One region of the Pseudarthrobacter sp. W1I19 genome, then DNA from elsewhere that is predicted to be linked to it. Evidence: riboswitches for the same ligand, from Rfam matches in the RefSeq annotation. Region 1 holds a riboswitch; each other region holds the start of a gene.
What was found. A riboswitch is a leader RNA that binds a small molecule or an ion and turns the genes downstream of it on or off. The one in region 1 is predicted to bind thiamine pyrophosphate.

Region 1 (3,495 bases):
ACGGTGCCCATGGTGAGATCGGCAGGAAGAAGATCCTGGGTGGCGGCTTCTGCAGTCATTGAAAACTCCCGGTGCTGGGGCCCGTCGGGTTGGCGGGCCTGTCACTATTAAAATTACTTGAAGCTTCAATTTATTCCAAGCAGTTTTCAGGTTATCCAAGTCTCAGCGGACGACGCGCCCGCCCAGCACCACGTGGGCCAACTCCTGCACCGCCTCTGGAACCTGCCGAGGATCCTCCCGGCACAGTACGACGTCGGCCCGGGCACCTTCCTCGAGTGCTTCAGCGCCCAGCCACTTCCGGGCGCCCCAACAGGCCGCGTCAAGGGCAGCGGCCACAGGCAGGCCTGCATGGTGAAGGGCCAGGATTTCATCACCGATCCGGCCGTGGCGGATGACGCTGCCGGCATCCGTCCCGGCGTAAATCTTCACTCCGGCGTTGAAGGCCTCCAGCACCCGCTCCGCGCGCCGTTCCCACAGGGCGCGCATATGGGCCGCGTACCGGGGGAACTTGGGCTCCGCCTGCGCGGCGATGTCCGGGAAAGTGGCGATGTTGATGAGGGTGGGCACCATGGCAACGCCCTGCTCCACGAACCGCGGAAGGTGCCGCGGCAGCAGTCCGGTGGCGTGTTCGATGCAGTCGATGTCCGCGTCCAGCATCTGGTCCAGTGTTTCTTCGGCGAAGCAGTGCGCGGTGATCCTGGCACCTTCGTCATGCACAGCCTTGACGGCGTCCTTGACGACGGCGGCTGGGAACGACGGCGCCAGGTCACCGGCGCCGCGGTCGATCCAGTCCCCCACGAGCTTGACCCAGCCGTCGCCGTCGCGCGCCTGCTTCCGGACAGCTTCCACCAGGCCGCTGGGCTCAACTTCCTCGGCGAAGCCCCGCAGGTACCTGCCGGTCCGGGCGACATGCCTGCCGGCGCGGATCAGCACCGGCGCGCTGCGACTGTCCTGGAGGAAGCGGGTATCTGCGGGGGAACCCGCGTCCCTGACCAGCAGCGTGCCCGCATTCAGGTCGGTCCTTGCCTGCTCTTCCGCCGTCGCCCCGTCAACGGCGCCACCGGTTCCCAGGCCGATGTGGCAGTGGGCGTCAACGAATCCCGGCAGCACCCAGCCGTCCAGGATCCTGTCCGGTCCTGCCGCCGGCCGCCGGAAGGTAAGCCTGCCGTCCACGGACCACAGCCCGTGTGCCTCGGTGTCCGGCCCGGTCAGGACGGCGCCGTTGAACTGGATGATCTCTGCCATGGATTTGCCTCGCTTTCCCGCCCGGACAGGCTAGCACCACCGGATGTGACACGGCCCTTTCGAAACAGCTGTGGTAGCTTCTTGGTGACCACACGGGTGCCCTTGCAGGGGCTGAGATCGGGCTGACGCAGCCTGCGACCGTTGAACCTGTCCGGGTAATGCCGGCGAAGGAAGTGAGTATTCCTTGAGTACACCAAATGCACAGCTTAACCCTGCCCAAATTCAGGCCGATGGCCCGTCCGGAGGCCAGGACCAGCCACCCGTCACGCAGTCGCTGAAGTCCCATTCCCTGGCGTTTGTCGAAGATGCGGCAGCCGGGATCCGGGTGCCGGTCACGGAAATCGAGCTGGCGGATTCACCGAACGGCCAGCCCAACGGGCCGTTCCGGGTCTACCGCACCGGCGGTCCGGGCAGTGATCCGGTCCGCGGCCTCACCCCGTTCCGCGCGGAGTGGATCGAAGCCCGTGGTGACACGGAAACCTACAGCGGACGCGGGCGGAACCTGCTCGACGACGGCCGCTCTGCCGTCCGCCGCGGGGCGGCGAGCGCCGAGTGGAAGGGCGGGCGGCCGGTGCCCCGCCGCGCCGTCGACGGCAAAACCGTCACGCAGATGCGCTACGCACGGCAGGGCGTGATTACCCCGGAAATGCGGTTCGTGGCACTGCGGGAGAACTGCGATGTGGAGCTGGTCCGCAGTGAAGTGGCTGCCGGCAGGGCCATCATTCCGAACAACATCAACCACCCGGAGTCCGAGCCGATGATCATCGGCAAGGCGTTCCTGGTGAAGATCAACGCGAACATCGGCAACTCGGCCGTCACCAGTTCGATCGCCGAGGAAGTGGACAAACTGCAGTGGGCCACCCAGTGGGGCGCGGACACCGTGATGGACCTGTCCACCGGCGACGACATCCACACCACGAGGGAATGGATCATCCGCAACTCCCCGGTGCCGATCGGAACCGTCCCCATCTACCAGGCACTGGAGAAGGTCAACGGGGAGGCGAACGCACTGACGTGGGAGATTTTCCGAGACACCGTCATTGAGCAGTGCGAACAGGGTGTGGACTACATGACCATCCACGCCGGCGTCCTTCTCCGGTACGTGCCCCTGACGGCCAACCGCGTAACGGGCATCGTGTCCCGCGGTGGTTCAATCATGGCCGGCTGGTGCCTGGCGCACCACCAGGAAAACTTCCTCTACACGCACTTTGACGAGCTCTGCGAAATCTTCGCCAAGTACGACGTCGCCTTTTCCCTGGGTGACGGCCTGCGGCCTGGGGCGACGGCGGACGCCAACGATGCCGCGCAGTTCGCCGAACTGGACACGCTGGCTGAGCTCACCCAGCGGGCCTGGGAATACGACGTGCAGGTGATGGTGGAAGGCCCCGGCCACATCCCGTTCCATTTGGTCCGCGAAAACGTGGAGCGCCAGCAGGAACTGTGCAAGGGTGCTCCGTTCTACACGCTGGGGCCGCTGGTCACCGATGTGGCCCCCGGCTATGACCACATCACCTCGGCCATCGGCGCCACCGAGATCGCCCGCTACGGCACCGCCATGCTGTGCTATGTCACGCCGAAGGAACACCTGGGCCTGCCCAACAAAGATGACGTCAAAACCGGGGTGATCACCTACAAGATCGCAGCCCATGCCGCAGACCTCGCCAAAGGCCACCCCGGCGCGCACGAACGCGATGACGCCCTGTCCAAGGCGCGGTTCGAGTTCCGCTGGCGCGATCAGTTCGCGTTGTCCCTGGACCCGGTGACGGCCGAGGCCTTCCATGACGAAACGCTGCCTGCCGAGCCGGCCAAGACGGCCCACTTCTGCTCCATGTGCGGCCCCAAGTTCTGCTCCATGCGGATCAGCCAGGACATCCGGGATGAGTACGGTTCAGCGGCGGCGCAGGCGGCACTGGCCGATGCTGCGGCGGGCATGCGCGGGAAAAGCGAGGAATTCCTGGCGGCCGGCGGCAAGGTCTACCTTCCGGAGCTGAGCGTCCCCTCCGGCAGCTGACGCCTCAGGACGCCCAGGGTGCCTGCACCCTGCCCACGTCCCGGATGAAGGACCGGATGATGCGGTCCCCCTCCGCGGAGTCGTGGGGCCGGTGCCCTCCCGCCGCTGTGCGGTGCAGGGCGCCGGTCTCCCGCAGGTACCCGGCGATCTCCTCGTAGAGCGGCTCCCATCCGCCGGTGAGGACCAGGGTGGGCACGCCGGGGACAATGTGCAGCGGCGCTTCCCAGGCCGGGGCCTGC
Region 2 (3,495 bases), 320 kb from region 1:
GAGCACGGCGTCCCGGGCTGTGAAGCAGCCGGCGGTGTTGGGCAGCACCCGGATGCCGTGGTCCACGAGCAGCTGGAACAGCGAGCCTGATTCCGCGGTCGAGTAGCGGCGCATGGCCACGGTGGTCAGGCTGGTGCCGGAAGCGAGGAGCGCAGCGCCGAGGCCGTCCAGGCTGGGGGCGCCGCCGGTGCCCATGATGAGCCGGGATTCCAGTTCGACGCCGTCAATGACCAGCGGGTCCTGCAGCGCCGGGGAGGTTGAGGTGGTGATGGTTCCGCCCATGGGTCAGCCTCCCTGCACGGCCGTGACGAGTTCGACCTCGTCGCCGTCCGCGAGCGCAGTGGCAAACCACTGGCTGCGCGGCACTACCTGTGCGTTGTGTGCCACGGCCACACCGAGCTTTTGGCCATCCGTGGCCTGCCCGTCCGCACTGAGGTGGCGGCCGGTGACCTGGCTGACGAGCTGCGTGATGGAAGCACCATCCGGCACTGGGTGCGGGGTTCCGTTCAAGGTGATGTTCATACTGTTTCCTTTGTGGGCGGTTGGTGGCTCGGGTGGCCGGTTGGGAAGCGGGTAGGTGCGGCGGGTGCAGGTACCCCGCTGAAGCGGGCCGGGTTGAAGGGCGCCCAGCGGGGGTCCTCGTGGCCGTCCAGGAGGTCCCGGCAGATGGCGGCTGCGGCCGGCGTCAGGTGGACGCCGTGCCGGAAGAACCCGGTGGCGATGATGAGCCCGGGGGTGTGTCCGCCGGCCTGGCCCGCGCCCTCCGTTGTGGGCACGCGCCCCAGCAGCGGGGCATTGTCCGGGGTTCCAGGTCTGGCGCGGGCGGTACATTCGAGCAGTTCGAGTTCGGCGACGGCGGGAAGCAGCACCTGCGCGTCGCGGAGGAGTTGGTAGGCGCCGCCGGCAGAAACGGCGTCGGTCGCGGAGGGCGCGTCTTCACGCTGGGTCGCCCCGATCACCACGGTGCCGTCCCGGCGGGGAACGATGTACACCGGGACCCCGCGCACCAGTCCGCGGACGGTGGACGCCACCAACGGTTGCAAATGCCGGGGCACTGCCAACCGCAGGATGTCCCCATAGACGGGCCGCAGCGGAAGGTGCAGACCCTCCGGGAGGGACTCCAGTTCCGCCGCCTGCAGCCCGTTTGCAACTACGGTCTCGCCGGCCAGCACGGTTCCGCCACCGGCCAACTGCACGCCGGCAACAGCCCCGTCCTGCCACAGCAGCCCTCGTGCTTTGTCCGGCACGGAGTAGCCGTCGGCGGCGCCGGCCACAGCCGTGCCATCGCCCCCGGTCCCACTGTTGGCACCCTCGTCCCTGGTCCCGTTCGCGTCGCTGCCGCTGCCTTGGCCGCGGTGGCCGGCGAGCGCGCGCCGCAGGCAGTCCACCAGCAGCCTTGGGTCCACCTGGTGATCGGCCGGGGTGTCCAGCGCGCAGGCGATGGCCGGGCTTAGAAGTGGCTCCCTCCGGCGGGCTTCGCGGACGGTGAGCGGTTCCACGGTGAGTCCGTTGGCCTGCTGTACTCCGCGCAGGTCCATCAGCGCCCGGCGGTCCGCGGCGTCGGCACCCACGGCGAGGGTCGGCGTCGTGATGTATCCCGGATCAGCACCGGATGCTGCCCGTAGCCCGGCAACAAAAGCGGGCCACCGCGTCGAGCTGTCCAGCATCAGCTCCAGGAGGCCCTCCTCCTGGTAGTGCAGTTCGCTGACGGGGGCGAGCATTCCGGCGGCCGCCCAGCTGGCCCCGGAACCCGGGGCGTCGTCGATGAGCACCACGGAACGTCCGGAGCGTTGTGCCTCCCAGGCGATGCCGTGGCCGGTCACTCCGCCGCCAATCACGGCGACATCGGCCCGGACGGTGCCGCCGGCGCGCGCGGCCTGTTGTTCCGTTGCGCCGCGGCCAGATAGTGCGCCCATGTGTCTCCTTCCCTACGCCGGTACTAGCCGGATCAGGTCAAGCGGTCGGCTCTGACGCCCTCTCAGCCCGGCGCTTTGTGACAGCTGCCGCGGGCTCCCGCAGTACGAGGCAAGTGTAGAGGAACTAGGCTTGCCCCCATGAATGTGTCCCACACTCCTGCCGCCGGCACCGATGTCCTCAGCACCACCAAAATCAGCAACGGCCTCAGCTCCGCGCGCCTGTACCTCTGCACGGATGCCCGCAAGGACCGAGGCGATTTCGGGCAGTTCGTAGATGCCGCTTTTGCCGGCGGCGTGGACATCATCCAGCTCCGGGACAAAACCATCGAGGCCGCGGAGGAGCTGGAACTCCTGGCCATGCTGAAGGAAACCGCGGAGCGCCACGGCCGGCTGTGGGCTGTCAATGACAGGGCTGACATCGCCGTGCTGTCCGGCGCGCCCGTGTTCCACATCGGCCAGAAAGACCTCCCCCTCGCTGCCGCGCGCACCCTGCTCAACGGCAATGCAGCCATCGGACTGTCCAGCCATGCACCGAAGCAGGTGGACGCAGCCCTCGCGGCAGCCGCCGGGCCCGCGGGGCTGGACTACTTCTGCGTGGGCCCCGTGTGGGCGACGCCCACCAAACCAGGGCGGGCCGCCGTCGGGCTTGAGCTGGTGAAGTACGCCGCCGCGGCTGCCAGTGCTGCGGGGCAGGAAGGACAGTCCGACGGCGGTGTCCCCTGGTTTGCCATCGGGGGCATTGACCACGGCAATGTTGAGCAGGTGGTGGAAGCAGGCGCCCGCCGGATCGTGGTGGTCCGGGCCATCACGGAAGCCGACGATCCGGCAGCCGCCGCCGCATCGCTCCTCGCGGCCCTGGATGCCCCCGGTTCCTGAGGCTGCCCCGGCCACTGGCGATGCGGCCCACTGCCGATTCCGTCTGCTGACGCTCGTTACCCTGCTTTTACCGTCGCGCCCTTCCCGGCCCGGATGCCTGCATTATCGCCGGAATTCGAGTTAGGCTGATTTTCGTGTCACACCATCGGCTGGCTCCCAACGTCCACGAGCACAACAACGCGCTCGAGGCGGCACTCAGTGCGCTGCGGACCGAACTGGAATTGCCCGGCGCCTACCCTGACGACGCCGTGGCTGATGCGAAAGCAGCCGTGGAATCCCTGCAGCTGCCTGCCTACGACCTGACCGCCGTCGAGTTCGTCACCATTGATCCCGCTTCCTCCACCGACCTGGACCAGGCGCTGTTCATCGAGCCCGACGGCGACGGGTACCACGTGCTCTATGCCATCGCCGACGTGCCCGCATTCGTTATGCCCGGCGGACCGTTGGACGCGGAAACAAGGCGCCGCGGACAGACGTTCTACGTCCCCGACGGGCGGATCCCGCTGCATCCGGAAATCATCAGCGAACAGGCCGGCAGCCTCCTTCCGGACCAGGACTGCTCTGCATTCGTCTGGGATTTCCGCCTGGACAGCGCCGCGGAGGTTACATCCGTCGCCGTCAGGCGGGCCCGTATCCGCAGCCGGGCCAAACTCAGCTACAAGGGCACACAGTCGGAACTCGACGCCGGAACGGCCCCGCCGGT
Region 3 (3,495 bases), 1.5 Mb from region 1:
CTCGCCACTGCCGAGCGTGCAGGTGAGGGCCCGAAAGAGGGCTCTGGTGATGGGACCTCGAGGTTCGGGGATCTTCATGGTGCTCCTTTGGGTGGGCGGCGCTGCTGCGTCTTCGACAGCGGGTTCGGTGGGCGTTCAGGTCTGGTCGTGCTCGTCCGCGTCCAGCACCGGGCGGTCCATGGCCGGGCTGGCGGGAAAGGTCTTTGTGGCGGGAACGGTCTTTGGCGACAGCAGGACGGCAAGGGCGATCATGGCCAGCCCCAATGCCAGGTGCAGCCAGTTGTCCGCATTGTTTTCGGGAAGGAAGTTGGCCGGCAGGTCATCGCCCATCAGCAGGCCGTACAGCCAAAGGAAGAGGTAGGCGACGCCCCCGTAAATGAGGAAGTTCCGCCCCTGCCGGTGCGTCCCGGCCATCACCAGGGCCGCGATACCGGATGCGAGGTGGACGGCATTATGCAGCACTGACACTCGGAAAATGCCGAACAGCTCTGCTTTAGAGCCGGGTCCGGCGAGGCCCAGGGAATCGAAATTGGCGGTAATGCCCGGAATGAATCCCAAAATCCCCAGCAGCAGGAAGACGATGCCCGTGGCAAGTGTGGCCTTCTGCAGGCCCGTCCTCGCTTCGGTGGCGCGGGTGCTGACCGCCATATGCTGTACTCCTCAAAAGCCGGGAACAACATAGTAAGCATGATTACTAATAAAAGCTAAGCACGCTTTCTACCCGGAGTTCACTCCTCTGGGCTGTTCCAGGCGTAAGGGTTGGCGTGGTGCCCACCGTGGCGGCCCTGTTCATACCCCTGCTGCCAGGCCTTCCCGACGGCGGCCACAAGTTCTGCGAGCAGGGGATAGTAGGGATGGTCGGGGCCAATGTAGATCATCTCGTCCTCTGCCTTGTCCACCGCAGCCCGCACTTGGTTTTCCCCCAACGGACTGCTCACGATGCCCCTCCCCGCCGCCGAAACTTTGCCGCCTGGACGGCGTTAGTCAGCGCCCATGGAACCAAGAACTTCGCGCAGGGCCCGGACCACCAGGTTGTGGTCCTGCACCTGGGGAAGCCCCGAAACAGTCACGGTGGCCACAGCGCCCACCCCTGCGACATACACCGGAAAGGAGCCCCCGTGGGCCGCGTACCGGCTCTGGTCGAACCAGGCGTGGTCCTCGATCCTGCCGCCGCGGAGCCGTCCGCGCAGCCCCACCAGCAGGGACGGCACTTCGTAGCGGGCGGCGGTGCGCTGCTTGGCCCGGATCCAGTGCTCGTTGTCCGGGGTGGCTCCGGGCAGGGCTACATGGAACAGGACCTGGTCACCCTTGGTGATGTCGATGGCGATGGGGAGTTGGTCCTCCTTGCCAAGTTCCACCAGCAGCAGTCCAAGGTTCAGTGCGTCGTCGATGGAAAACCGGGGGAACTGGAGCTCGCGGATTTCTCCCTCAATCCGCGCGATGAGGGCCTGCAGGGAGCCTTCAGGCTGGGTGTCATCGGAATCGGGATCGAACTCGGTCACATCCGGCAAATTGGCGGTCATGGCCCACAATCTACCCCTCCGCCGGTGTAAACTGGACCACGCCCAGCAGGGCAATTTATCTACCTACAGAATCATTCAACGACAGGGGAGCGCCGCCGTCGGGCATCACTGGCCATGCCAGGATCCGCAGGTGGGCGCTGAGAGTGCGGACAGCCGCAGACCCTCGAACCTGATCCGGTTAGTACCGGCGCAAGGGAGTCGAGTTCTCGAAGTCCGGCAACGGCAGTCAGTGCCCTTGCCGCGCTTTCCCCTCCTGTTCCTCAGGAGGATCACATGGCAACAACAGCAGTAAAGAAGACCACCAGCAAGTCTTGGCGCGTCGTGGACATCGTGGTGGCGGCCTTGATCGCCGTCGCGGGCGGCGTCATTTTCTGGGCGTGGTCCCAGGGATCCGCCGCAGTCTCAGCTCCCATGAACGCCGTCTACCCGCCCCTGACCGGCCTGATCGCCGGCGGCTGGATGATCCCCGCCGTGCTGGGCATGCTCATCATCCGCAAGCCGGGCGCCGCGCTGTTCTGCGAAACCGTCGCAGCCACCGGCGAGCTCCTCATGGGGTCGCAGTACGGTGCCTCAGTTCTGTTCTCGGGCTTTGTCCAGGGCCTGGGCGCAGAGATCATCTTCGCCATCTTCGTGTACAGGAAGTTCAACCTGCCGGTATCGCTGCTGGCCGGTGCCGGCGCCGGCCTGTTCTGCGGCCTGAACGACTCCTTCGCCCCGTGGGGCTGGAACATCGCCTACTCCGGCGGCGACAAGCTGGCCTACATCATCTTCACAGCCATTTCCGGAGCGGTTATCGCCGGTGCGCTGTCCTGGATCGCCACGCGCGGCCTGGCGAAGACCGGAGTCCTGGGCTCGTTTGCCTCGCGGAAGGCAGCAACGGAGCCAGTCTTCTCCTGATGACAGCTCCCTCCCATCACCGGGCGTCGGCTGCGGTGCGTCCGGCTGCCATCAGCGCCCGCGGTTGGGGCTGGCGGCATGCCGGACGTGCCAAGCCTGCGGTCCGTGCCCTTGACCTGGACATCCAGCCAGGGGAGCGCGTGCTCCTCCTCGGCCCCTCCGGCGCGGGCAAGTCCACCCTCCTCCATGCCTTGGCGGGAGTCCTGGGCGATGTTAACGACGACGGCGAGGCAGGCGAATCCGACGAGTCCGGTTCGCTGCTGGTTGACAGGGCCTCTCCCCGGGAGCAGCGCGGCCGTGCCGGCCTGATGCAGCAGGACCCGGAGACGCAGGTGGTCCTCTCCCGGGTGGGTGACGACGTCGCCTTTGGCGCCGAGAACCTCGCCGTACCTCGCGACAAAATTTGGACTCGTGTTCACGAGGCGCTGGACGACGTCGGCCTGTCCCACCTGCCGCTGGACCACCCGACGTCGGCCCTGTCCGGCGGGCAGAAGCAGCGGCTGGCGCTCGCGGGCATCCTTGCCATGCGGCCGGGGTTGATCCTCCTCGACGAGCCGACAGCCAACCTGGACCCTGCCGGGGTGCTGGAGGTCCGCGACGCCGTGGCGCGCTGCCTGAAGAAAACCGGGGCAACCCTGGTGGTGGTGGAGCACCGGGTGTCCGTGTGGAAGGACCTGGTGGACCGGATCGTGGTGCTGCAGCCCGGTTCGTCCACGGAGTCCGCCGTACTTCTGGACGGGCCGCCGGACCGGGTGCTCAGCGAGGCCAGGAGCATGCTTATCTCCGCAGGAGTTTGGGTGCCGGGTTACGTTCCGGAAACCAGGCAGCGCACGGAGAGCCCGGTTCCCGGGACCGGTGATCTCCTCCTCGCCGCGGAGGAACTGGCGGTTTCGCGGGGCCGTGCCCGTCGACAAGGGTTCCGGAAGCTGCCCCCGGTGCCCGTGCAGCAGGGCATCTCCGCGCAGGTCCGCGCCGGGCAGGCGCTCGCCATCACGGGTCCCAACGGGGCAGGAAAATCGACTTTTGCCCTGACTCTTGCCGGTCTTTTGGAGCCGGTTGCCGGCAAGGTCTCCGC

Region 2: another riboswitch for thiamine pyrophosphate. It lies ahead of QF038_RS06290 (FAD-dependent oxidoreductase); the one in region 1 lies ahead of thiC (phosphomethylpyrimidine synthase ThiC).
Region 3: another riboswitch for thiamine pyrophosphate. It lies ahead of QF038_RS00530 (ECF transporter S component); the one in region 1 lies ahead of thiC (phosphomethylpyrimidine synthase ThiC).

Annotation. Positions count from the first base shown of each region.
Region 1 is NZ_JAUSZR010000001.1:1,660,283-1,663,777, reverse strand. Features, by position in the region: gene QF038_RS07725 (VOC family protein) at 1-59, opposite strand, end outside; gene QF038_RS07720 (amidohydrolase family protein) at 163-1,245, opposite strand; TPP riboswitch at 1,328-1,435, shown strand; gene thiC (phosphomethylpyrimidine synthase ThiC) at 1,430-3,256, shown strand; gene QF038_RS07710 (alpha/beta fold hydrolase) at 3,261-3,495, opposite strand, start outside.
Region 2 is NZ_JAUSZR010000001.1:1,336,697-1,340,191, reverse strand. Features, by position in the region: gene QF038_RS06300 (thiazole synthase) at 1-282, opposite strand, end outside; gene thiS (sulfur carrier protein ThiS) at 286-522, opposite strand; gene QF038_RS06290 (FAD-dependent oxidoreductase) at 519-1,916, opposite strand; TPP riboswitch at 1,909-2,027, opposite strand; gene thiE (thiamine phosphate synthase) at 2,055-2,792, shown strand; gene QF038_RS06280 (RNB domain-containing ribonuclease) at 2,927-3,495, shown strand, end outside.
Region 3 is NZ_JAUSZR010000001.1:117,931-121,425, forward strand. Features, by position in the region: gene QF038_RS00510 (iron-containing redox enzyme family protein) at 1-78, opposite strand, end outside; gene QF038_RS00515 (DUF4383 domain-containing protein) at 136-648, opposite strand; gene QF038_RS00520 (hypothetical protein) at 729-938, opposite strand; gene QF038_RS00525 (heme-degrading domain-containing protein) at 981-1,523, opposite strand; TPP riboswitch at 1,597-1,737, shown strand; gene QF038_RS00530 (ECF transporter S component) at 1,797-2,420, shown strand; gene QF038_RS00535 (ABC transporter ATP-binding protein) at 2,420-3,495, shown strand, end outside.